DNA from 4 places in the Streptococcus sp. CF8-6 genome. Region 2 is predicted to be linked to each of the others. Evidence: predicted binding sites of a transcription regulator. Region 2 holds the regulator's gene; each other region holds the start of a gene.
The links. Region 2 encodes CtsR, which represses protease genes until heat stress. Its sites were predicted from a motif close to TTGGTCAAAAAAGGTCAAANA; they were not measured.
Positions count from the first base shown of each region.

Region 1: the regulator CtsR is predicted to act here: its motif matches at 3,997-4,017, upstream of NML69_RS01950 (ATP-dependent Clp protease ATP-binding subunit).
Region 3: the regulator CtsR is predicted to act here: its motif matches at 2,407-2,427, upstream of clpP (ATP-dependent Clp protease proteolytic subunit ClpP).
Region 4: the regulator CtsR is predicted to act here: its motif matches at 4,101-4,121, upstream of NML69_RS04945 (ATP-dependent Clp protease ATP-binding subunit).

Region 1 is NZ_JANCOF010000001.1:407,057-413,169, reverse strand. It holds gene NML69_RS01980 (HAD hydrolase family protein) at 1-615, opposite strand, end outside; gene NML69_RS01975 (bifunctional methylenetetrahydrofolate dehydrogenase/methenyltetrahydrofolate cyclohydrolase) at 620-1,477, opposite strand; gene NML69_RS01970 (TfoX/Sxy family protein) at 1,626-1,946, opposite strand; gene NML69_RS01965 (amino acid ABC transporter ATP-binding protein) at 1,980-2,714, opposite strand; gene NML69_RS01960 (amino acid ABC transporter permease) at 2,714-3,397, opposite strand; gene NML69_RS01955 (YkuJ family protein) at 3,589-3,819, shown strand; gene NML69_RS01950 (ATP-dependent Clp protease ATP-binding subunit) at 4,057-6,113, shown strand, end outside.
Region 2 is NZ_JANCOF010000006.1:32,337-38,449, forward strand. It holds gene NML69_RS08580 (AAA family ATPase) at 1-563, opposite strand, end outside; gene NML69_RS08585 (ATP-dependent Clp protease ATP-binding subunit) at 709-3,141, opposite strand; gene NML69_RS08590 (CtsR family transcriptional regulator) at 3,143-3,601, opposite strand; gene NML69_RS08595 (FctA domain-containing protein) at 3,773-6,113, opposite strand, start outside.
Region 3 is NZ_JANCOF010000001.1:386,103-392,215, forward strand. It holds gene NML69_RS01835 (DegV family protein) at 1-433, opposite strand, end outside; gene NML69_RS01840 (TetR/AcrR family transcriptional regulator) at 558-1,115, shown strand; gene NML69_RS01845 (cytidine/deoxycytidylate deaminase family protein) at 1,134-1,601, shown strand; gene upp (uracil phosphoribosyltransferase) at 1,690-2,319, shown strand; gene clpP (ATP-dependent Clp protease proteolytic subunit ClpP) at 2,499-3,089, shown strand; gene NML69_RS01860 (YlbG family protein) at 3,168-3,437, shown strand; gene NML69_RS01865 (ABC transporter substrate-binding protein) at 3,525-4,685, shown strand; gene NML69_RS01870 (branched-chain amino acid ABC transporter permease) at 4,805-5,674, shown strand; gene NML69_RS01875 (branched-chain amino acid ABC transporter permease) at 5,678-6,113, shown strand, end outside.
Region 4 is NZ_JANCOF010000002.1:257,514-263,626, forward strand. It holds gene NML69_RS04930 (undecaprenyl-diphosphate phosphatase) at 1-131, shown strand, start outside; gene dinB (DNA polymerase IV) at 166-1,227, opposite strand; gene pflB (formate C-acetyltransferase) at 1,460-3,775, shown strand; gene NML69_RS04945 (ATP-dependent Clp protease ATP-binding subunit) at 4,172-6,113, shown strand, end outside.

The DNA of each region.
Region 1 (6,113 bases), on a different contig from region 2:
GTTTTGGTCATTTCCAAAAGCAATGAAGTTCTCCCCACACAACTTTTCAACAGTTGTCGCCTTATGAGTATCCAAGGGATTAACATAAAGGCACTTTTCATGCGCATGATAGGAGAGATGAGCCTGTCCTAGTCTTTCTAGCTGACCAAGCAGATCATCAAGCAACTCCTCGTGGTCACCCATATAAACGACTACCTTAATCGGAGTACCCAAATCCTCGAGTTTCTGATGACGAGCTACCTTTAGGGGATCCACACTGGAAATAAATGGAATCTTCTCTACAATCTGCCCACTATAATCAAAGCAATCATCTACAAAGAAAGGGAGATTATAAGTCTGACAATAATCCACTAGCGCCTGATAAACTCTAGCATCGAGATTCCTTTCGAAAACAGCCTTCCCTAGATGATAGGCTACGCCACCATTCAACCCTATAACCAAGCGCTGACTGAGTTCAGGACCTAATAAACCCAAACAATCCCGATAAGAGCGGGCTGAGGCAAACACAAGCTCATGCCCATAATCTTCAGCCTTTAACAGAACCTGCTGAATCCCCTCATCTATGGTCATGTAGTCAAAAGACAGTGTCCCATCCAGATCAAATACGAATTTCATCTTCCTAGTCCTTGTTTAGTGTCCGAAGCGCTGCCTGATAGGTTTGCTCCATTAGCATGGTAATAGTCATAGGACCAACTCCACCAGGTACAGGTGTGATGTGACTAGCAAGTGGTGCAACAGCATCATAATCAACATCTCCACAAAGCTTGCCATTTTCATCTCGGTTCATCCCAACGTCAATGACAACCGCTCCTGGTTTGACAAAGTCAGCAGTCACAAACTTGGCGCGACCGATTGCAACCACAAGAATATCCGCCTTAGCAGCAACCTTAGCAAGATGATGGGTACGTGAGTGGGTCAAGGTCACAGTCGCATTTTTAGCCAAAAGAAGCTGAGCCATGGGCTTTCCAACAATGTTTGAACGACCAATAACAACCGCATTTTTACCTTCTAGATCAATCCCATACTCATGAAACATCTCCATAATTCCTGCAGGTGTCGAAGGAATCATAACTGGGTGACCAGACCAGAGGCGACCCATGTTTAGGGGATGGAAACCATCCACGTCTTTTTCGGGATCAATGGCTAATAAAACTGCCTCTTCATCAATATGTTTTGGTAAGGGCAACTGGACCAAAATCCCATGCCAAGCTGGATCTTGATTGTATTTGGCAATCAAGTTCAACAATTCCGCTTGGGTAATGGACTCAGGAACTCGCACTACTTCACTACGGAAGCCAGCAGCAAGAGCTGACCGTTCCTTGTTACGAACGTAGACTTGGCTGGCGGGATTGTCCCCCACCAAAATCACCACCAATCCTGGAACTAGACCTGTTTCTTCTTTTAGTTTGGCCGTCTTTTCAGCCAACTGTCCTTGTAACTTAGCTGCTAAAGCCTTCCCATCAATAATCTGTGCCATATCTCTTCTCTTTTCTATCAAATATCCTCTATTATATCAAAAATTAACTCGCCATTCTAACACTTCTTGCCTAATGGACCTTATAGTCAAAAACTATAAGAAAAAGCTCGTATCGAGCTTTTTAGCCTATTTACGTTAGGCGAATATGTCAGGCTTTCTTTTTAACTTTTGGAGCCGGTAAGACTTCATACATCTCCTTTATTAATCTCGTTAGAAATGACTTATCTTCAATGTCTTCTATCAAAATCATCTCCTTAGCTCCTTCATAAGGACATTCAAGCCTAGTCTGTCCCAGTTGATCCATGACTACCTTCACAGACTTCAGTAACAAACGATTATCATAGATTCCCCCAATAATCTTCCCACGATAATAAAGGATATACTCTCCCATCATTGGACGATAACTCATCTCCTCTAGCTCTGATAGCTGTTCGAGAATAAAATCTAAATATTCTTTACTGGAAGCCATGATGCCTACTCCATTTCTTCTAAAAATGAGGTCTTACAAAACCTTACTCAAAAATTCCTTGGTCCGTTGTTCTTTTGTTTGATCGAAAATCTCTTCTGGCGTTCCATCTTCGACAACAACGCCATCCGCCATAAAGATAACACGGTCTGCTACCTCACGCGCAAAGCCCATTTCATGAGTCACAATCACCATGGTCATCCCTGATTTGGCAAGGTCTTGCATAACAGCTAGAACTTCTCCAACCATCTCAGGGTCCAGGGCTGAAGTCGGCTCATCAAAGAGCAAAACATCTGGTTCCATAGCAAGTCCACGTGCAATGGCAATCCGTTGTTGCTGACCACCTGACAAACTCTGTGGATAGGACGTCGCCTTATCTGGCAAACCAACTTTTTCTAGCAGTTCCTGTGCTCTCTTCTCCGCAACTTCCTTGCTTTCACCTTTGGTTTTAATTGGTGACAAAGTGATATTTTCTATCACTGTCATATTGGGAAAGAGGTTGAATTGTTGGAATACCATCCCCATCTTTTCACGCATGGCAAAAAGGTCATTTTTCTTATCAGTGATATCAACTCCTTCAAAGATAACCTTACCTTTACTTGCTTCTTCAAGGAGATTCATCGAACGAAGGAGAGTTGATTTCCCACTCCCTGACGGACCGATAATGACCACAACTTCTCCTCGTTTAATCTCAAGATTGATGCCTTTTAAAACTTCATTTTTCCCAAAAGACTTATGTAGTTCTTCAATTTTAATCAAGGTTTCTGTCATTATTTCTTGTCTCCTTGTCCAATATGTTTTTCAAATGCTTTCAACGCCACTGTCAAAACAGAGGTCATAATCAAGTAGTAAAAGGCTGCAAATAAAAGAGGAGTCAACGGTAAATAAGTTGTTGTCGCTACAGTCGTTGCACCATTCCACAACTCCATCACCCCAATCGCAGACAAGAGGGAACTATCCTTGATAATGGTGATAAATTCATTTCCCAGAGCTGGAAGAATATTTTTGATAGCTTGTGGCAAAATGACATAACGCATGGCATTTTTCGGACGAATACCTAGAGAGTAAGCGGCCTCTAACTGCCCTTTAGGAACCGCATTGATCCCCGCACGAACAGTTTCTGAAACGTAAGCACCACTGTTCATAGAAATAATCAGAATACCAGGAATCAAACGAGAAAGATCAACTCCTAAAATTCCCACTTGGATAGTCGGAGCATTGATATGCATAAGAGCAAAGGCAATCATAATCTGAACCATCATTGGAGTACCACGGAAAATCCAAACATACACATTGGCAAACCAAACGAGCGGTTTAAAGCGTGAACGTTGGGCAAAGGCCAGTAACACACCTATAATGGTTCCTAAGCAGACAACAAGGATGGAAATCAATACGGTAATCAGAGCACCATAGTTAAAATATGGTAAATACTTTGGTAAAAAAGAAAAATTCATATTCAATCAACTTTCTATGTATTGGATTGTATGATTATAACATGAATTGAATTAAAATGCAATCTTTTTTCACCAATTTTAACAATTAACTTGTTAGAGTGGAGAAATAGAGAGAAATCACAGTTTTTTTCTAGTCAACTACCTCTTGTTTATGGTAAAATAGAAACGATAAGAAATGGAGGAGAATCAAAATGGAATCACATTTGGTTAGAATCATTAACCGCCTAGAAGCAATGACAAAAGATGGTGGAAATCTAAAACGTAATTTTGAACGTGAAGGTGTTGTTGTCGCAGAAGTTACATACAGCCACGACGAAGAAAACGGATCACTCTTCACCCTTCGCGATGTAGAAGCTCGTGAAACTTATACCTTTGATAGCATTGATTTGATTGCAATGGAGATCTACGAACTCCTTTACTAATATAAAAACAACGGGCAGTAAGGCCCGATAAATGAGAATCCTTTTTGTCACCGCAAATGGGATTTTTTCTTACCTTCAATGTCGCTTGATTCTCCATAAATCCTTCTTTTAAAAACGACCACTTCCCAATCTTTTTACTTGCTTTACACCTTAATCATGCTATAATGAAAGTATAAAACTTTGACTATTCTTGACCTTTTTCTTAGGCCGAGAATAAGAATGAAATGAGGTAGATGTATGCTCTGTCAAAACTGTAAAATTAACGACTCAACAATTCATCTGTATACCAATATCAATGGACAGCAAAAGCAAATTGATCTCTGTCAAAATTGCTATAAAATTATCAAAACAGATCCAAATAATACCCTCTTTAAAGGAATGACTGACTTAAACAATCATGACTTTGACCCATTCGGCGACTTTTTCAATGATTTGAACAATTTCAAACCTTCTTCTAATAACATCCCTCCAACTCAATCTGGTGGGGGATATGGAGGAAACGGTGGTTATGGACCTCAAAACCGAGGTCCGCTTCAAACACCACCTAGCCAAGAAAGAGGACTCCTTGAGGAATATGGTATCAATATTACTGAGATTGCTCGTCGGGGAGATATTGACCCTGTTATCGGTCGAGATGAGGAAATTATCCGCGTTATCGAAATCCTCAACCGTCGAACCAAGAACAATCCTGTCCTCATCGGAGAACCGGGTGTTGGTAAAACAGCCGTTGTGGAAGGTCTAGCTCAGAAGATTGTCGATGGCGATGTTCCCCATAAACTTCAAGGCAAGCAGGTCATCCGCCTGGATGTGGTCAGTCTAGTACAAGGAACAGGGATTCGAGGCCAATTTGAAGAACGTATGCAAAAACTCATGGAAGAAATCCGCAAACGTGAGGACATCATCCTCTTTATCGACGAAATCCATGAAATTGTTGGCGCAGGATCAGCAGGTGATGGCAATATGGATGCAGGCAATATCCTCAAACCAGCCCTTGCCCGTGGTGAATTGCAACTGGTCGGAGCCACTACTCTCAATGAATACCGCATCATTGAAAAAGATGCTGCTCTAGAGCGCCGCATGCAACCTGTCAAGGTAGATGAACCAACTGTCGAAGAAACCATTATCATCCTTAAAGGAGTTCAAAAGAAATACGAAGACTACCATCACGTCAAGTATACTGATGCTGCTATCGAAGCTGCTGCAAATCTTTCCAACCGCTACATCCAAGACCGCTTCTTGCCAGACAAGGCTATTGACCTGTTGGACGAAGCTGGTTCAAAGATGAATCTAACACTGAACTTTGTTGATCCTAAAGTGATTGATCAGCGTTTAATTGAAGCCGAGAATCTCAAGGCTCAGGCTACTCGAGAGGAAGATTTCGAAAAGGCTGCTTATTTCCGCGATCAGATTGCCAAGTACAAAGAAATGCAAAAGAACAAGGTGACCGATCAGGATACTCCTATCATCAGTGAGAAAACCATTGAACATATCATTGAGCAGAAAACCAATATCCCTGTTGGAGAACTCAAAGAAAAAGAACAGTCTCAGCTTATCCATCTAGCAGACGACCTCAAGGCCCATGTTATAGGTCAAGATGAAGCTGTCGATAAGATTGCTAAAGCCATCCGTCGTAATCGTGTTGGACTTGGAACTCCTAACCGGCCAATCGGAAGCTTCCTCTTTGTCGGACCAACTGGTGTCGGTAAAACAGAACTTTCCAAACAACTAGCCATTGAGCTCTTTGGTTCTGCTGACAGCATGATTCGCTTTGATATGAGTGAATACATGGAAAAACACAGTGTGGCTAAATTAGTCGGAGCCCCTCCAGGTTATGTTGGCTATGATGAAGCTGGTCAGTTAACGGAAAAAGTTCGTCGCAATCCCTACTCTCTCATCCTTCTCGATGAAGTCGAAAAAGCCCATCCAGATGTGATGCACATGTTCCTTCAAGTCTTGGATGATGGTCGTTTGACTGATGGGCAAGGACGTACAGTTAGCTTCAAGGATGCCATCATTATCATGACCTCAAATGCAGGTACGGGTAAGGCCGAAGCTAGCGTTGGTTTTGGGGCAGCTCGTGAAGGTCGAACCAACTCTGTTCTCGGTGAACTCGGCAACTTCTTTAGTCCAGAGTTTATGAACCGTTTTGATGGCATCATCGAATTTAAACCTCTCAGCAAGGACAACCTTCTCCAAATCGTCGAACTCATGCTAGCGGATGTCAACAAACGCCTCTCTAGTAACAATATCCACCTCGATGTGACAGACAAGGTCAAGGAAAAGTTGGTTGACTT
Region 2 (6,113 bases):
ACGGGCGCATCGTAATACCTTGCCAAATCCTTGGCTAGAGTGGTCTTCCCATTACTGGCACTTCCCATGATCAAGACTTTCTTGGTAAACTGACGACGGAAGGGCTGAGCGATGTATTTCCAATATTTGCTTGGATTTTCTCGAATCATAGTCGCTGAGATACCAAACTTTCTTTCTTGCAAGACAGTGCCAAAGCCACGTTTAGCTAATTCTTGCTGGTAGTCTTCTTCTCCCACAAAAAAAGTCAATTCTTGCTGGGTTTCATCATAGGAAATCTCCGCTAACATCTGGTCCAACCACTCCTGCCAACCCATAGGGTAACGGGGAAGGTTGGTCTCATCCAGCTTGCAGACAGAGGTCAACTCATCGTCACGAAAAGCCTCTCTGATATAGCGAAACCTTTTTTGAAGAGTTAAGCCTATCTGCTCCCCTCGGTCTCCCTCGTATCCTGAAACGACTACCCAGACCTGGTCACACTGACGCTTCGCTCGCTGGATCAGATCGATATGCCCTTGATGGAGAGGGGCAAAGGTCCCAAATACCACTGCTGTTTTCTTTTTCATAAATGTTTTACCTTTTTATAATTTTCGATATTTTTGTTTTCTATGTTTTTATTATATACTATATTTTTATTTTGTCAATACTTTTTTATCATTTTTTATAAAAAAGTAGCAAAAAAGAATCAGGATTGCTCCTGATTCTCCATTTTTAAGCAATATCAAATTTTAACTGACCTGCTTTGACACCAATCTTGAGGGTCTTGCCTGCTACCAGTTCCCCCTTAAGAAGGAGTTCTGCCAACTTGTCTTCCACTTCTGTTTGCAGGGTTCTGCGAAGTGGACGGGCTCCCATTTCTGGATTATAACCTTGGCTAGCTAGCAACTTCAGGGCTGAAGCTTGCAGTTTCAAGTCAATGCCCTTCTCAGCGAGGCTAGCAATCAATGGTTTGACCATAATCTTGACAATTTCCTGCATGTGTTCGCTATCTAAGCTATGGAAGACCACCTTTTCATCAATACGGTTGATAAACTCTGGTCGATAAGCTTTTTTCAACTCTTCAAAGATTCGTTTTTCCATATTTTCTTGGTCAAAACGAATGTCTTTGGCTCCAAAGCCAACCGTCTTGTCATCACGAAGAGCCGTCGCGCCAAGGTTTGACGTCATGATGATAATGGTATTTGAAAAATCAACCTTGCGCCCCTTGCTATCTGTCAAGACACCGTCGTCCAGAACCTGCAAGAGGACATTAAAGATATCTGGGTGGGCCTTCTCTACCTCATCAAAGAGAAGCACTGAGTAAGGTTTGTTGCGAACCTTCTCAGTCAACTCCCCACCTTCTTCGTAGCCCACATAGCCCGGAGGAGCTCCATTGAGACGACTAGCCGCAAATTTCTCCATATACTCACTCATATCAAAGCGGATAAGGGCTGATTCGTCATCAAAGAGAACTTCTGCCAGAGCCTTGGCCAATTCGGTCTTACCGACACCCGTTGGTCCTAGGAACATAAAGGAACCAATCGGACGCTTGTGACTGCGAATCCCTGACTGATTGCGGCGAATCGCTCGGCTAATACTTGAAACAGCTTGATCTTGACCGATGACACGTTTGTGTAGTTCAGCTTCAAGATTTAGATACTTCTTAGCATCCGTTTGTGTCAGTTTTTGAACTGGAATCCCTGACAAGCGACTCAAGGTGGTCAAAATATCAGACTCTGTCACCAAGTCTTTGTAGACTGGGACTTCCTGCTCTTTTGCGATTAGCTGGGCAGCTTGTTTCCACTTGCCATCCATCAAGGCCTTGTCAGCTGGACTCAAGTCGGATTCGACTGCTTTCACATGCTTGGATTTGTTTTGAACGGTTGCTGCTGCTTCATCTAAAAGATCGATGGCAGAGTCTGGTAAGTGACGACTGGTCAAGTAACGATGCGCCATCTTAACAGCTGTTTCGACAGCTTCATCTGTGATTTGCACACGGTGGTGTTTCTCATAGGTAGCTTTCAAACCTTGCAAAATAGTCATACTGTCAGCTAGACTTGGCTCTTCAATCGTCACTTTGGCAAAACGACGAGAAAGGGCTGCATCTTTTTCGATGTGTTTTTGGTATTCTTCCTGAGTGGTTGCCCCAACCGTTCTCAAAGTTCCACGCGCCAAGGCTGGTTTCAAGATATTTGCCGCATCCAGAGTCGAGTCAATACCGCTCCCAGAACCCATGATAGTGTGGAGTTCATCGATAAAGAGGATTACTTTGCCATCTTCCTCGATATCCTTGATGATATTGTTCATGCGCTCTTCAAAGTCACCACGAAAACGTGTTCCCGCAACGACATTCATCAAATCAAGCTCTAGAACGCGCATCTTTGCCATTTCCGCAGGTACATCCCCACTAGCAATACGCTGAGCAAGTCCAAGTGCCAGAGCCGTTTTCCCGACACCCGCATCTCCAACCAAGACAGGATTGTTCTTGGTCTTCCGACTCAAGATCTGAATCATACGCGAGATTTCCTTGTCACGACCGATAACTGGTTCTAACTTGCCAGATCGTGCTTGCTCCGTCAGGTCATGAGTATAATCCTCTAAACCGCCACTTTGAGCTTGTGGCATACCCATCATATTGGCCATGGAATTTTGCTTGTCAGTTACTGTGCGATGACGTTGACGCAAAGCCTTGAGATCTTCTCTAGTCCAACCTGCACGCTCTTCTAGATTGCGACGAAGAGCAGCAATTCTGACCTGATCTTTCTGGTCTTCATAAGAGAAGCCCGCTCTCTCCAAGATGCGAGTTGCCAAGGCATTGCCGTCATGCAAAATCGCATAGAGAACATGCTCTGTCCCTAGCACCTTTGCGTGGACCACTGAGGCTACATACTCTGCTTCCGCAAAGAGGACCTCCAAACGATGGGAAAAGGGTAATTCCGTAAAGGTTTCATCTTGGCTATAGTCGGTTTCAGTCAGTTCCAACGCAACCTCTTCTAAACGGTCCATTTCATAAGGATAATCATTTAGAGTCGCACCTGCCACACTGTAACTGTGATTGGACATGGCAATCAATAAATGCCAAGACTCTAGGTAACGAGCTCTAAAATGGCTCGCAACCATGTAGGCACTTTCGATACATTCATTCAATGCTTTTGAATAGTTCATCTTACTTCTCTTTTCTATCTACCTCTTGTAATAGCTGTCGGAGCATATTGGCACGGACAACTGAGGATTCTTCCCCTAGGACACGATCTGTTGCTACAGAAGTCAGCAAGGTCATTTCCTGCTTGGTCATCAAGTCCTGCTCCACCAAAAGCTGGAGGATATCCTCATAGATCTCCTGACTAACTCGCTCACCAATCGAGTAAAGCAAATCGCGGAGCATCTCATGATGACTGGAAAATTCAATCCGCCCTATGCGAATGTAGCCTCCACCACCACGCTTGCTCTCAACTAAGTAACCTCTACTTTCAGTAAAACGAGTCTTGATGACATAGTTGATCTGACTCGGTACAACCTGAAAGGTATCTGCCAACTGGCTCCGCTGCAATTCCACGATACCAGATTGGTCTAAAATCGCCTTGATATAGGCTTCGATATGATCTGATGTATTTTTAAATCTCATAGTAAATCAAACTCCTTCTTTGAACCTTGACTATCTTTGACTATTATACCGAAATTTTTGATTTTTTTAAAGGAAAAGGGAACGAGTTGCGAAGATTATTATAAACTATCCAACACAAAAAGATGGGACTGTAAAACAGTCGCCATCTTTTTTAGTTATTCAAAGTTGAGATTAGTCAACTTTTTTAGCATGGTATACAAGTCCTGCCAAAGCTGCAAGAACTAGACCAAGAATAGTAGAGAATACTGTAAAGTCTGCTCCACCAGTATTTGGCAAATCTCCCTTAGGCTGTTCACCCTTAGGATCTTCCTTAGGTTCTTCTTTTTTCGGTTCAGTATACTTGTTAGTGAAGGTTGGGTTGTTACCTGTAACTGTTGTTACAAGTTGACCTGCACCATTATCAACAACTTCAACTGTCACTTCGTGTTTAGCATGATCGTATGTCACATTTTCTTCCTTACTATCTACTTCAGTAATAGTGTAAGTGTGCTTACCTGCTGTTGCGTACTCAATAGCTTTGAAAGTAACAGTACCGTCTGCAGCATTTGTAGCTGTCGCAACGACTGTGTCACCTTCTTTAAGTTCAAACTTAAACTGATCTTTTACAAGTTCTTTACCTTCCAAGACTTTCTTAGCTGTGAAGGTTACTTTTGTTGAAGATGCAACATAAGTGTTGGTGAAAGTTGGGTTGTTGTCAGTTACAGTCGCAACAAGTTTGCCTTGACCATTATCTGTAACTTTTACTGTTACTTCATGTGTAGCAGTGTCATATGTCACACCTGCTTCGTTACCTGCTTTTTCTGAGATAGTGTAAGTGTGGCTACCTGCTTCTTTGTATTCGATACCTTCGAAAGCAACTTTACCGTCTGCAGCGTTTGTAGCTGTTCCGATTACTTTGTCACCTTCTTTAAGTTCAAACTCATATTTACCAGCTTCAAGTGCTTTACCATTCAAGACTTTAGTAGCCGTGATATTTACAGTTGTTGAAGCTGCTTTATATGTGTTGGTGAAGGTTGGGTTGTTGTCAGTTACAGTCGCAACAAGTTGACCCGCACCGTCATCTTTAACGTTCACCTTAACTTCGTGTTTAGCAGTGTCGTATGTCACACCTGCTTCACTACCTGCTTTTTCTGAGATAGTGTAAGTGTGGTCGCCTGCTGCTGTGTACTCGATAGCTTCGAAAGTAACAGTACCGTCTGCAGCGTTTTTAGCTGTCGCAACGACTTTGTCACCTTCTTTAAGTTCAAATTCATACTTATCAGCTTCAAGGGCTTTACCATTCAAGACTTTAGTAGCCGTGATAGTAACTGTTGTTGAAGTTGCTTTATAAGTGTTAGTGAAGGTTGGGTTGTTGTCTTTTACATCTGCAACAAGTTTACCTTGTCCATCATCTGTAACTTTTACTGTTACATTGTGAGTAGATTTATCGTACTCTACACCTGCTTCGCTACCTACTTTTTCAGAGATAGTGTAAGTGTGGTCGCCTGCTTCATTGTATTCGATTTCTTTGAAAGTAACAGTTCCATCTGCAGCGTTTTTAGCTGTTGCAACGACTTTGTCACCTTCTTTAAGTTCGAATTCGTATTTATCAGCTTCAAGAGCTTTACCATCCAAGACTTTAGTAGCTGTGATAGTAGCTTTTGCTGGAGCTGCTTTATAGGTATTGGTGAAGGTTGGGTTGTTACCTGTAACAGTTGCAACAAGTTGACCTTGACCGTTATCTGTAACTGCTACCTTAACTTCGTGTTTAGCAGTGTCGTATGTCACACCCCCTTCGCTACCTGCTTTTTCAGAGATAGTGTAAGTGTGGTTTTCTACTGCTGCGTACTCAATGTCTTTGAAAGTCACAGTACCGTCTGCAGCGTTTTTAGCTGTCGCAACGACTTTGTCACCTTCTTTAAGTTCGAATTCGTATTTATCAGCTTCAAGCTCTTTACCATTCAAGACTTTAGTAGCTGTGATGGTAGCTTTTGCTGGTTTAGCTTTATAAACGTTCGTGAAAGTAAGGTTTTCAGCACCTGTTGCAGTTGCGACAAGTTGACCTTGACCGTTATCTTTAACGACTACTTTTACTTCATAAGCATTTGGATCGTATTCAACTCCGGCTACATCACCTGCTTTTTCAGCGATAGTGAATGTACGAGTTTCTTCTTTTGTGAACGTAAGTTCTGGGAATTGAATCTTACCGTTTGCATCGTTTGAAACAGTGTGGAGAACTGTTCCGTTTTCTTTCAACTCAAATTCAAATTGGCCAGCCTCGATAGCTTTACCGTTCAAGACTTTCTTAGCTTCAAGTTGAAGTTTTGCTTCTTTAGCAGCGTATGTGTTTGTAAATTCTTTCTTAGAATCTTTATATTTAACACTTGCAATCTTTTGACCATACACGTTTGCTACAGTAACTTCTGCTTCAAGCACTGAATCATCGTATGTATAGCCAGGTTTGTTGTCATTTACTTCTTTAATTTGGTATTTGAATGTACCTTCATTAGAGAATTTAACTGCTGGGAATTTA
Region 3 (6,113 bases), on a different contig from region 2:
TTTCCTCATAAGAAAGTCCTTGATCAATCAAACTATTGATTTTCTCGACAATCAAGTCAACCTCACCACCTGCAGACAATGTATCGATCACATGAATCTGAGTGTCAGGATGTTCTTCCAGATAGATATTCTTAGCGAGCTGTGCACTATTATGGCTACCTGAAAGAGTACCAGTGATAGTAACGACAAAGATATGCTTAGCACCTTCAAATGCACGCAAGTAATCATCAGGGCTAGGACAAGCTGATTTTGAAGCCTCAGAAGTCGCATACATGGTTTCCATCATGTGGTTAATGTCGAGATTGGCATCATCGATAAAGACCTGATCAGCTACTTGAATGGTTAAAGGAACGCTAACAAATTCCGTATCAATAGCAGGAGTTGCCAGTTGACGATAATCACAACCAGAGTCAGCTACAATCTTCCAAGTCATAGAAATTCTCCATCTTTGTCACTTATACATTGACAAAGGTTCTGTCTTTTTTTACAATTATATCATGAAAGCCCTTGAAACAAAAGTACCACCTCTCTGTTGTCACAAGTAGAAAGAAATTGTTATGTCTGAACGTAAAATATCTGAAAAATCTCTTGAAAATCTCAGAAAATCAAATCAAGAATCCAATTTTTTAACCAGAGAAGCAATCGAGACGGCTCTTTTGCAACTTCTAGAGAAAAAAGATTTGGCCAAGATCAGCATTTCGGAGCTGGTCAAACGGGCTGGCGTCTCTCGTGCCGCCTTCTATCGTAACTATGACTCCAAAGAAGAGATTTTGGAAAGCGTCTTTAAACGCAGTGTCCATAACATTATGGAACAGTTGAGCCATTACGATGTCAAAACCGATCTTTATCTAGTCTGGGTACACCTTTTCCGCGCAGCCAAGAAAGAAGCCAAGGTTATTCAACTTGCTCTGGACTACCATTTGGAAAAGATTTTTGTCCAAGCCATGCAGGAATTTCTAGAAAAATATCACGGAAAATCAAAAGGTGTCAGCAGCTACCTTCATTCCTTTTGGAGTTCTGCCATCGTATCGGTTCTGCTCAAATGGATCAAGGATGGCATGAAGATTCCAGCTGAAAAGATTGCAGATTTACGCTTGCCATTTTTCAAAAAATAGGGGATAAGGAGAAGAATTATGACAGAAAAAAGACTGGCTTGGGATGAGTACTTTGCAGCCCAGGCTTTACTGATTGCCAATCGTTCGACCTGCAAACGTGCCAAGGTGGGAGCTGTCCTAGTCAAGGACAATAAAGTCATTTCAACTGGCTATAATGGTTCCGTATCAGGAACGGAGCACTGTATTGACCACGAATGTCTGGTCATTGAAGGTCACTGTGTTCGAACCCTTCACGCCGAGGTTAATGCTATTCTCCAAGGGGCTGAGCGAGGGGTTCCCAGAGGATTTACAGCTTATGTGACCCACTTCCCTTGTCTGAACTGCACCAAACAACTGCTACAAGTTGGTTGCAAGCGCGTGGTTTATATCAACCAGTACCGAATGGATGACTATGCCCAGTACCTTTATCAAGAAAAAGGCACCGAGTTAACCCATTTACCATTAGAGACTGTTCAGACAGCTCTTCAAGAGGCAGATTTGATTTAAAAATTAATAAAAATAAATGGTTTAGAAAGCTTTTTAAACCGTTTTTTGATATAATAAGAAGAATAAATTGAAAGAAGGAACTCAGAAAATGGGAAAAATTGAAGTCATTAATCATCCACTCATTCAACATAAATTGTCAATCTTGCGACGTACAGATACTTCTACAAAAGCTTTTCGTGAACTAGTAGATGAGATTGCAATGTTGATGGGATATGAAGTACTTCGTGATCTTCCACTTGAAGATGTGGAAATCGAAACACCTATCACAAAGACCGTTCAAAAACAATTGGCTGGTAAAAAATTGGCGATTGTCCCAATCTTGCGTGCAGGTATCGGCATGGTAGATGGCCTCTTGAGCTTGGTTCCAGCAGCCAAAGTTGGTCATATCGGTATGTACCGTGATGAAGAAACCCTTCAACCAGTTGAATACTTGGTGAAATTGCCTGAGGATATTGACCAACGTCAAATCTTTGTCGTTGATCCAATGTTGGCAACAGGTGGCTCAGCAATCTTGGCAGTAGATTCCCTTAAAAAACGTGGCGCATCCAATATCAAGTTTGTCTGCCTAGTATCTGCTCCAGAAGGTGTGAAAGCCCTCCAAGAAGCCCACCCAGATGTAGAAATCTTTACAGCAGCCTTGGATGAACGTTTGAACGAACACGGTTATATCGTTCCAGGTCTTGGAGATGCTGGAGACCGCTTGTTCGGTACTAAATAAAATCCCAAAGTAAATAGTGAAACTAGAAGTTCGTTTTTGACTTGAAAGGAGGTTGAGTTTTTGTTTCTGTTTAGAGAATAGAGCAAAAATTTGACCTTTTTTGACCAAAAAGATATAATAGTTCTGTATTGAGTCGCAAGACTAAGAAAATTCAACATAAAACATAAAAGGAGAAATGAATGATTCCTGTAGTTATTGAACAAACAAGCCGTGGAGAACGTTCCTATGATATTTACTCTCGTCTTCTGAAAGACCGCATCATCATGCTAACAGGTCCAGTTGAAGACAACATGGCCAACTCCGTTATCGCCCAGTTACTTTTCTTGGATGCCCAAGACAGCACAAAAGATATTTACCTTTATGTCAACACACCTGGAGGCTCTGTTTCAGCTGGTTTGGCAATCGTTGATACCATGAACTTTATCAAAGCAGATGTCCAAACTATCGTTATGGGGATGGCTGCATCCATGGGGACTGTCATTGCATCAAGTGGAGCAAAAGGCAAACGTTTCATGCTTCCAAATGCGGAGTACATGATTCACCAACCAATGGGTGGTACAGGTGGTGGTACCCAACAAACCGATATGGCAATCGCTGCAGAGCACTTGCTCAAAACTCGTAAGACTTTGGAGCAAATCCTTGCAGATAACTCTGGTAAATCAGTCGAGCAAGTTCATGCAGATGCGGAACGTGATTACTGGATGAGTGCCCAAGAAACACTTGAATATGGCTTTATTGATGAAATCATGGCCAATAATTCTTTAAGCTAAGCAACCTAGAAAGCAAACTCGACGGAGTTTGCTTTTTTTGATATAATAGGAGAAGATTTCTTAGAAAGAGGATCCCTCATGTTTGAAAAAACAAATCGATCAGGATTAATCATCTATCTCTACTATAATCGAGATGCAAAAAAACTTCAGGAATACGGTGATATCTGTTACCATTCCAAAAAACATCGTTACTTGCAGCTCTATGTTCCAACTGAGGAGCTAGATGACTTAGTTGAGAGATTAGGTAAGGAAAGATATATCAAGAAAATTAGACGTTGCCATATTCAAGAGCTAGAAACTCCCTTCGTTGGGAATCTCTATCGGACTGAAGAAAACGTTATCATTTAAAAAGTTGAACAAATACATTGACAATTTTCTGATAATTCGGTATATTCTTAACATACAATTTTTGAAACAACTATAAGGAGATTAAAAATGAAGAAAAAAATTGCCCTATCTTTTGTGGCTCTTGCTAGTATGGCTCTTCTTGCTGCCTGTGGAGAGGTCAAGTCAGGAGCGTCAAACACAACTGGAAATCCAGTAGACGAGAAAACAATTAAAATCGGTTTTAACTTTGAAGAGACAGGTGCTGTTGCAGCTTATGGTACAGCTGAACAAAAAGGTGCCCAACTTGCTGTAGACGAAATCAACGCTGCAGGTGGAATTGATGGAAAACAAATCGAAGTTGTAGACAAAGACAATAAGTCAGAAACTGCTGAAGCAGCTTCTGTTACAACAAACCTTGTTACCCAATCAAAAGTAGCAGCTATTGTAGGACCTGCGACATCTGGTGCAACTGCTGCAGCTGTAGCTAACGCTACTAAAGCTGGAGTGCCATTGATTTCACCAAGTGCTACTCAAGACGGTTTGACTAAAGGTCAAGATTATCTATTTATCGGAACATTCCAAGATAGCTTCCAAGGGAAGATTATTTCTAACTATGTAACAAACAAATTGAATGCTAAGAAGGTTGTTCTTTATACTGACAATGCTAGTGACTATGCAAAAGGTATTGCTAAATCTTTCCGCGAAGCCTACAAGGGTGAGATTGTAGCAGATGAAACATTCGTAGCAGGTGATACTGACTTCCAAGCAGCCCTTACTAAAATGAAAGGGAAAGAGTTTGACGCTATCGTAGTTCCAGGTTACTACACAGAAGCTGGTAAAATTGTAAACCAAGCTCGTGGTATGGGAATTGATAAGCCAATCATTGGTGGTGATGGATTTAACGGTGAAGAATTTGTTCAACAAGCAACTGCTGAAAGAGCATCAAACATTTACTTCATCTCAGGATTCTCAACTACTGTTGATGTTTCTGCAAAAGCTAAAGCTTTCCTTGAAGCATACCGTGCTAAATACAACGAAGAGCCTTCAACATTTTCAGCTTTGGCCTATGACTCAGTTTACCTAGTAGCAAATGCTGCAAAAGGTGCTAAAAACTCAGGTGAAATCAAGGACAACCTTGCTAAAACCAAAGATTTTGATGGTGTAACTGGTCAAACAAGCTTTGATGCTGACCACAATACAGTGAAAACTGCTTACATGATGACCATGAACAATGGTAAAGTTGAAGAAGCAGAAGTTGTAAAACCATAACATTAGAATAGTACTTAAAATGGGGAATGAGCCTTTGACTCACTCCCTGTTTCGGTGTTTATGAACTTGTGAAAATAATGAAATTTTCTAAAAAATAAGGATAGAAAAGAGTGAATGCTATGCTCCAACAACTTGTGAATGGTCTAATTCTGGGTAGTGTTTATGCACTTTTGGCTCTGGGTTATACCATGGTTTATGGAATTATCAAACTCATCAACTTCGCCCACGGTGATATTTACATGATGGGTGCCTTTATTGGTTACTTTTTGATTAATTCTTTCCAAATGGATTTCTTTTTAGCTTTAATTATTTCAATGGCAGGAACCGCACTACTTGGTGTTGTGATTGAGTTTCTTGCCTACCGTCCTTTACGACACTCTACACGTATTGCTGTATTGATTACTGCCATCGGAGTGTCTTTCCTACTGGAATACGGAATGGTTTATCTAGTAGGCGCCAATACTCGTGCCTTCCCTCAAGCAATTGAAACAGTCCGCTTTGACTTGGGACCAATTAGCTTGACAAATGTTCAATTGATGATTTTAGCAGTTTCTGTACTCTTGATGGTTTTATTGCAATTGATCGTCCAAAAAACAAAAATGGGAAAAGCCATGCGTGCGGTATCAGTTGATAGTGACGCAGCTCAATTGATGGGAATTAATGTAAATCGCACAATCAGCTTTACCTTTGCTTTGGGCTCAGCTCTTGCTGGTGCAGCAGGTGTCCTCATTGCCCTTTACTACAACTCTCTTGAACCTTTGATGGGCGTGACTCCGGGTCTAAAATCATTCGTTGCGGCCGTACTTGGTGGTATCGGAATTATTCCTGGTGCAGCTCTAGGGGGATTTGTGATTGGCTTGTTGGAAACATTTGCTACTGCCTTCGGTATGTCTGATTTCCGTGATGCTATCGTGTATGGAATCTTGCTTTTGATTCTAATTGTTCGACCTGCGGGTATCCTTGGTAAGAATGTGAAAGAGAAGGTGTAAACAATGAAGACAAATCTTAAAGTAAATATTCTCTGGTTATTCCTTCTGTTAGCGGGTTATGGATTGATTAGTGTACTGGTTTCTGCTGGTGTTCTCAATCTATTCCATGTCCAAATTTTAGAACAAATTGGGATTAATATCATCCTTGCAGTAGGCTTGAACTTAATCGTTGGTTTTTCAGGACAATTCTCACTTGGTCATGCAGGTTTTATGGCGATTGGGGCTTATGCAGCAGCGATTATTGGTTCAAAATCACCAACCTATGGTGCCTTCTTTGGAGCAATGGCCTTGGGCGCCTTGATTTCTGGTGCAGTCGCTTTGCTCGTTGGGATTCCAACACTCCGTTTAAAGGGTGACTACCTGGCTGTTGCGACACTAGGTGTTTCAGAAATCATTCGTATCTTTATCATTAATGGTGGAAGTTTGACCAACGGTGCCG
Region 4 (6,113 bases), on a different contig from region 2:
CAGTCAGCATGGTTGCCATTCGTTTCTTGACCAGCTATGTGAAGAAGCACGACTTTACACTCTTTGGGAAATACCGTATCGTACTCGGTAGTGTTTTGTTGCTCTATAGTTTTGTGCGTTTATTTGTATAAGAAAAAAGCTTGAGGGAATTTTCCTTCAAGCTTTTTAAAATCCTGTTACCGTAATTCCTAATAGACGGATACCTTTTTCTTTTTCAGCTAGTTCTTCGTAGAGTTGAAGGGCAGTTTGAGAAATCTGACTAGCGTCCTGTGTTGCTTGTGGGAGGCTTTTTCGTCTAGTAAGAGTGGAGAAGTCAGCATATCTTATTTTAAGGATAATGATTTTTCCAGCTTTGTTCTGCATGCTGAGATTGTGAGCTACTTTCTCAGAGAGAAGAGTCAGCTCTTTTTTGATATCTTCGTCAACCTGGAGAATCTTCCCATAGGTTTTCTCCTTGCCAATGGACTTACGAATGCGGTCGGGCTTGACCGGTGAGTTATGAATGCCTCTTGCCTTTCTATAAAGGTCAAAACCGAGTCTGCCAAAGCGATCGATTAAAGTGACTTCAGAGACGTCCAATAAGTCTGCACCAGTATAAATGCCCATTTCATGAAGCTTTTCTACTGTCTTCTTTCCTACACCATGAAATTTAGCAATGTCCATTTGTTTGAGAAAGTCTTGGGCTTGGTCAGGTAGAATCACTGTCAAACCATGTGGCTTCTGATAATCACTGGCCATTTTAGCTAGAAATTTATTGTAGGAAACGCCTGCAGAAGCAGTCAGGTGTAGTTCCTGCCATATATCCTCTTGGATGAGACGAGCTATTTTGACGGCTGACTTGATACCGAGTTTATTTTCCGTCACATCTAAGTATGCCTCGTCGATACTCATAGGTTCAATCAAATCAGTGTAGCGTTTAAAAATAGCTCGAATCTCAAGTCCCACAGTCTTATACTTTTCATAATTTCCAGAGATAAAGACAGCTTGGGGACAGCGCTCATAAGCTTCTTTAGAACTCATGGCTGAATGAACACCAAAAGCTCGTGCCTCATAGCTACAGGTAGAAACGACACCACGCCCACCAGTTTGTCTGGGGTCGCTTCCGATAATGACAGGTTTGCCCTTTAACTTAGGATTATCTCTAATTTCCACCGCAGCAAAAAAGGCATCCATGTCGATATGGATGATTTTTCTGGACAGATCATTTATCAATGGAAATATGAGCATTATTATCCCTTTCTAGTGTCATTTTCTATTTATTATACCCTTTTTTCTGAAAAAATGGGAAAGTTCAATCTGACTTTCAAAAATATAATACAGATAAGAGCATAAAAGAGACTGTATTATAAAAGAAAGCGTCTAAAATGCCGGTTTTCTCTTGTTGAAATCGGTTACTGTATGGTATACTTGACTCAAGAATGTAACAGATAACTGTTACTAGAAAAAAGAGGACATTAACATGGTTGTTAAGACAGTTGTTGAAGCGCAAGATATTTTTGATAAAGCTTGGGAAGGCTTCAAAGGCGTAGATTGGAAAGAAAAAGCAAGTATTTCTCGCTTCGTTCAAGCTAACTACACACCTTACGATGGAGATGAAAGTTTCCTTGCTGGACCAACAGAACGTTCACTTCACATCAAAAAAATCGTAGAAGAAACAAAAGCACACTACGAAGAAACTCGTTTCCCAATGGACACTCGTCCAACATCTATTGCTGATATTCCTGCTGGATTTATCGACAAAGAAAACGAAGTGATCTTTGGTATCCAAAATGATGAACTCTTCAAATTGAACTTCATGCCAAAAGGTGGTATCCGTATGGCTGAAACTACTTTGAAAGAAAATGGATACGAACCAGATCCAGCTGTTCACGAAATCTTCACTAAATACGTAACAACAGTTAACGACGGTATTTTCCGTGCCTACACTTCAAACATTCGTCGCGCTCGTCACGCTCACACTGTAACTGGTCTTCCAGATGCCTACTCACGTGGACGTATCATCGGTGTTTACGCGCGTCTTGCTCTTTACGGGGCAGACTACTTGATGCAAGAAAAAGTCAACGACTGGAATGCAATCAAAGAAATCGATGAAGAAACAATCCGTCTTCGTGAAGAAGTAAACCTTCAATACCAAGCATTGCAACAAGTTGTTCGCTTGGGTGACCTTTACGGGGTTGATGTTCGCAAACCAGCGATGAACGTGAAAGAAGCCATCCAATGGGTTAACATTGCCTTCATGGCTGTCTGCCGTGTTATCAACGGTGCTGCTACATCTCTAGGTCGTGTACCAATCGTATTGGACATCTTTGCAGAACGTGACCTTGCTCGTGGTACATTTACTGAATCAGAAATCCAAGAATTCGTTGATGATTTCGTTATGAAACTTCGTACAGTTAAATTTGCTCGTACAAAAGCTTATGACCAATTGTACTCAGGTGACCCAACCTTCATCACAACTTCTATGGCTGGTATGGGTAACGACGGTCGTCACCGTGTTACTAAGATGGACTACCGTTTCTTGAACACTCTTGACAATATCGGTAACTCTCCAGAGCCAAACTTGACAGTTCTTTGGACTGACAAATTGCCATACAACTTCCGTCGCTACTGTATGCATATGAGCCACAAACACTCTTCTATCCAATACGAAGGTGTAACAACAATGGCTAAAGACGGATATGGTGAAATGAGCTGTATCTCATGCTGTGTGTCACCACTTGACCCAGAAAACGAAGATCAACGCCACAACATCCAGTACTTCGGTGCTCGTGTAAACGTTTTGAAAGCCCTTCTTACTGGTTTGAATGGTGGTTACGACGATGTTCACAAAGACTACAAAGTATTTGACATCGATCCTATCCGTGACGAAGTTCTTGAATTCGAATCAGTTAAAGCAAACTTTGAAAAATCTCTTGACTGGTTGACTGACACTTACGTAGATGCTTTGAACATCATCCACTACATGACTGACAAGTACAACTACGAAGCTGTCCAAATGGCCTTCTTGCCAACTAAACAACGTGCCAACATGGGATTCGGAATCTGTGGATTTGCTAACACTGTTGATACATTGTCAGCGATCAAATACGCTACAGTTAAACCAATCCGTGACGAAAATGGCTACATCTATGATTACGAAACAATCGGTGAATACCCACGTTGGGGTGAAGATGACCCACGTTCAAACGAATTGGCAGAATGGTTGATCGAAGCTTACACAACTCGTCTACGTAGCCACAAACTTTACAAAAACGCAGAAGCTACAGTATCACTATTGACAATCACATCTAACGTTGCTTACTCTAAACAAACTGGTAACTCACCAGTCCACAAAGGTGTATACCTCAACGAAGATGGTTCTGTGAACTTGTCTAAACTTGAATTCTTCTCACCAGGTGCTAACCCATCTAACAAAGCTAAAGGTGGATGGTTGCAAAACTTGAACTCACTTGCTAGCCTTGACTTTGGTTACGCAGCTGATGGTATCTCATTGACAACTCAAGTTTCTCCACGTGCTCTTGGTAAAACTCGTGACGAACAAGTGGATAACTTAGTAACAATCCTTGATGGTTACTTCGAAAACGGTGGACAACACTGTAACTTGAACGTAATGGACTTGAAAGATGTTTATGACAAGATTATGAATGGTGAGGATGTCATCGTTCGTATCTCAGGATACTGTGTAAACACTAAATACCTCACTCCAGAACAAAAAACTGAATTGACACAACGTGTCTTCCACGAAGTTCTCTCAATGGATGACGCATTGAGTTAATATTCAATTAGGATAGAAAGAAAGCCAGTTAATCTAACTGGTTTTCTTGTGTTTTAAAAACTTTTTTAAAAAATAGTCAAATTTGGTCAAAAAGTTATTGACTTTTACTGACCAAAGTGGTATAGTAGAAACATAAGGAAAATGACTTCCTTAGAAAACCTCATTTTCAATGATTCTATTTCTTGAAAATGTATGATAGATACCCTAGAAAGGGGTGAGGCCTATGTTAAACCTACGAGATTTTGAAAAGAAGATTATAGAAGGCTTATGTAAAAAAGAAAAACCAGAAATTATACGTAGGGTAGCTAGTTAGCTAGTCTAAAATTTTTAAAACAAAGGTCAAAGATAGTCAATATCAGATATCGCAAATAATTAACAATAAACGAGGTAAAAAATATGAACAACAACTTTAATAACTTTAACAACATGGATGATTTATTTAACCAATTGATGGGTGGTATGCGAGGATATAGTTCTGAAAACCGTCGCTACTTGATAAATGGACGAGAAGTGACCCCTGAGGAATTTGCTCATTATCGTGCAACGGGACAATTACCAGGAAATGCAGAATCTGATGCGCAAATGCAACAACATGCTTCAGGTATGAAACAAGACGGCGTCCTTGCTAAGCTAGGTCGTAACTTGACGGCGGAAGCTCGTGAGGGCAAGTTGGATCCTGTTATCGGACGAAACAAGGAAATTCAAGAAACAGCTGAAATCCTCTCACGTCGTACGAAAAATAATCCTGTACTTGTCGGAGATGCAGGTGTTGGTAAGACCGCAGTTGTCGAAGGTCTAGCACAGGCCATTGTGAACGGAGATGTTCCGGCTGCTATTAAGAACAAGGAAATTATTTCTATTGATATCTCAGGTCTTGAGGCTGGTACTCAATACCGTGGTAGCTTTGAAGAAAATGTTCAAAACCTAGTCAACGAGGTGAAAGAAGCAGGAAATATTATCCTCTTCTTTGATGAAATTCACCAAATCCTTGGCGCTGGCTCAATCGGAGGTGATAGTGGTTCTAAAGGTCTTGCAGATATTCTCAAACCAGCTCTCTCTCGTGGTGAATTGACCGTTATTGGAGCGACAACTCAAGACGAATACCGTAATACCATCTTGAAGAATGCAGCACTTGCTCGTCGTTTCAACGAAGTGAAGGTCAATGCTCCTTCAGCAGAGGATACCTTTAAAATCCTTCAAGGAATTCGTGACCTCTATCAACAACACCACAATGTCGTCTTGCCAGATGAAGTTTTGAAAGCAGCAGTGGATTATTCTGTCCAATACATTCCTCAACGCAGCTTGCCAGATAAGGCTATTGACCTTGTCGATGTAACGGCAGCTCACTTGGCAGCTCAACATCCTGTAACAGATGTGCATGCTGTTGAACGGGAAATCGAGGCAGAAAAGGACAAGCAAGAAAAAGCAGTTGAGGCAGAAGATTTCGAAGCAGCTCTCAATGCCAAGACACGTATTGCTGAATTAGAGAAAAAAGTCGAAAACCACACAGAAGATATGAAAGTGACCGCGAGTGTCAACGATGTGGCTGAATCTGTAGAACGTATGACTGGTATTCCGGTATCACAAATGGGAGCATCAGACATCGAACGTTTGAAAGATATGGCCCATCGTTTGGAACACAAGGTTATCGGCCAAGATAAGGCAGTAGAAGCAGTGGCTCGTGCTATCCGTCGTAACCGTGCTGGTTTTGATGAAGGCAATCGCCCAATCGGTAGCTTCCTCTTTGTAGGGCCTACTGGGGTTGGTAAGACAGAACTTGCTAAGCAATTGGCGCTCGATATGTTTGGAACCAAGGATGCGATCATCCGCTTGGATATGTCTGAATACAGTGACCGCACAGCCGTTTCTAAGTTAATCGGTACAACAGCAGGTTATGTGGGTTATGATGACAATAGCAATACCTTGACAGAACGTGTTCGTCGCAATCCTTACTCTATCATTCTCTTGGACGAAATTGAAAAGGCTGATCCTCAAGTCATTACCCTTCTCCTCCAAGTCTTGGATGACGGTCGTTTGACTGATGGTCAAGGAAATACAGTGAACTTCAAGAACACTGTCATTATCGCGACATCAAATGCTGGATTTGGCTATGAAGCTAACTTGACGGAAGATGCGGATAAACCAGAATTGATGGATCGTTTGAAACCATACTTCCGTCCAGAATTCCTCAATCGCTTTAACGCAGTTATCGAGTTCTCACACTTGAATAAGGAAGACCTTTCTAAGATTGTGGACTTGATGTTGGCTGAAGTCAACCAAACCTTGGCTAAGAAAGACATTGATTTGGAAGTTAGTCAAGCGGCTAAGGACTTTATCA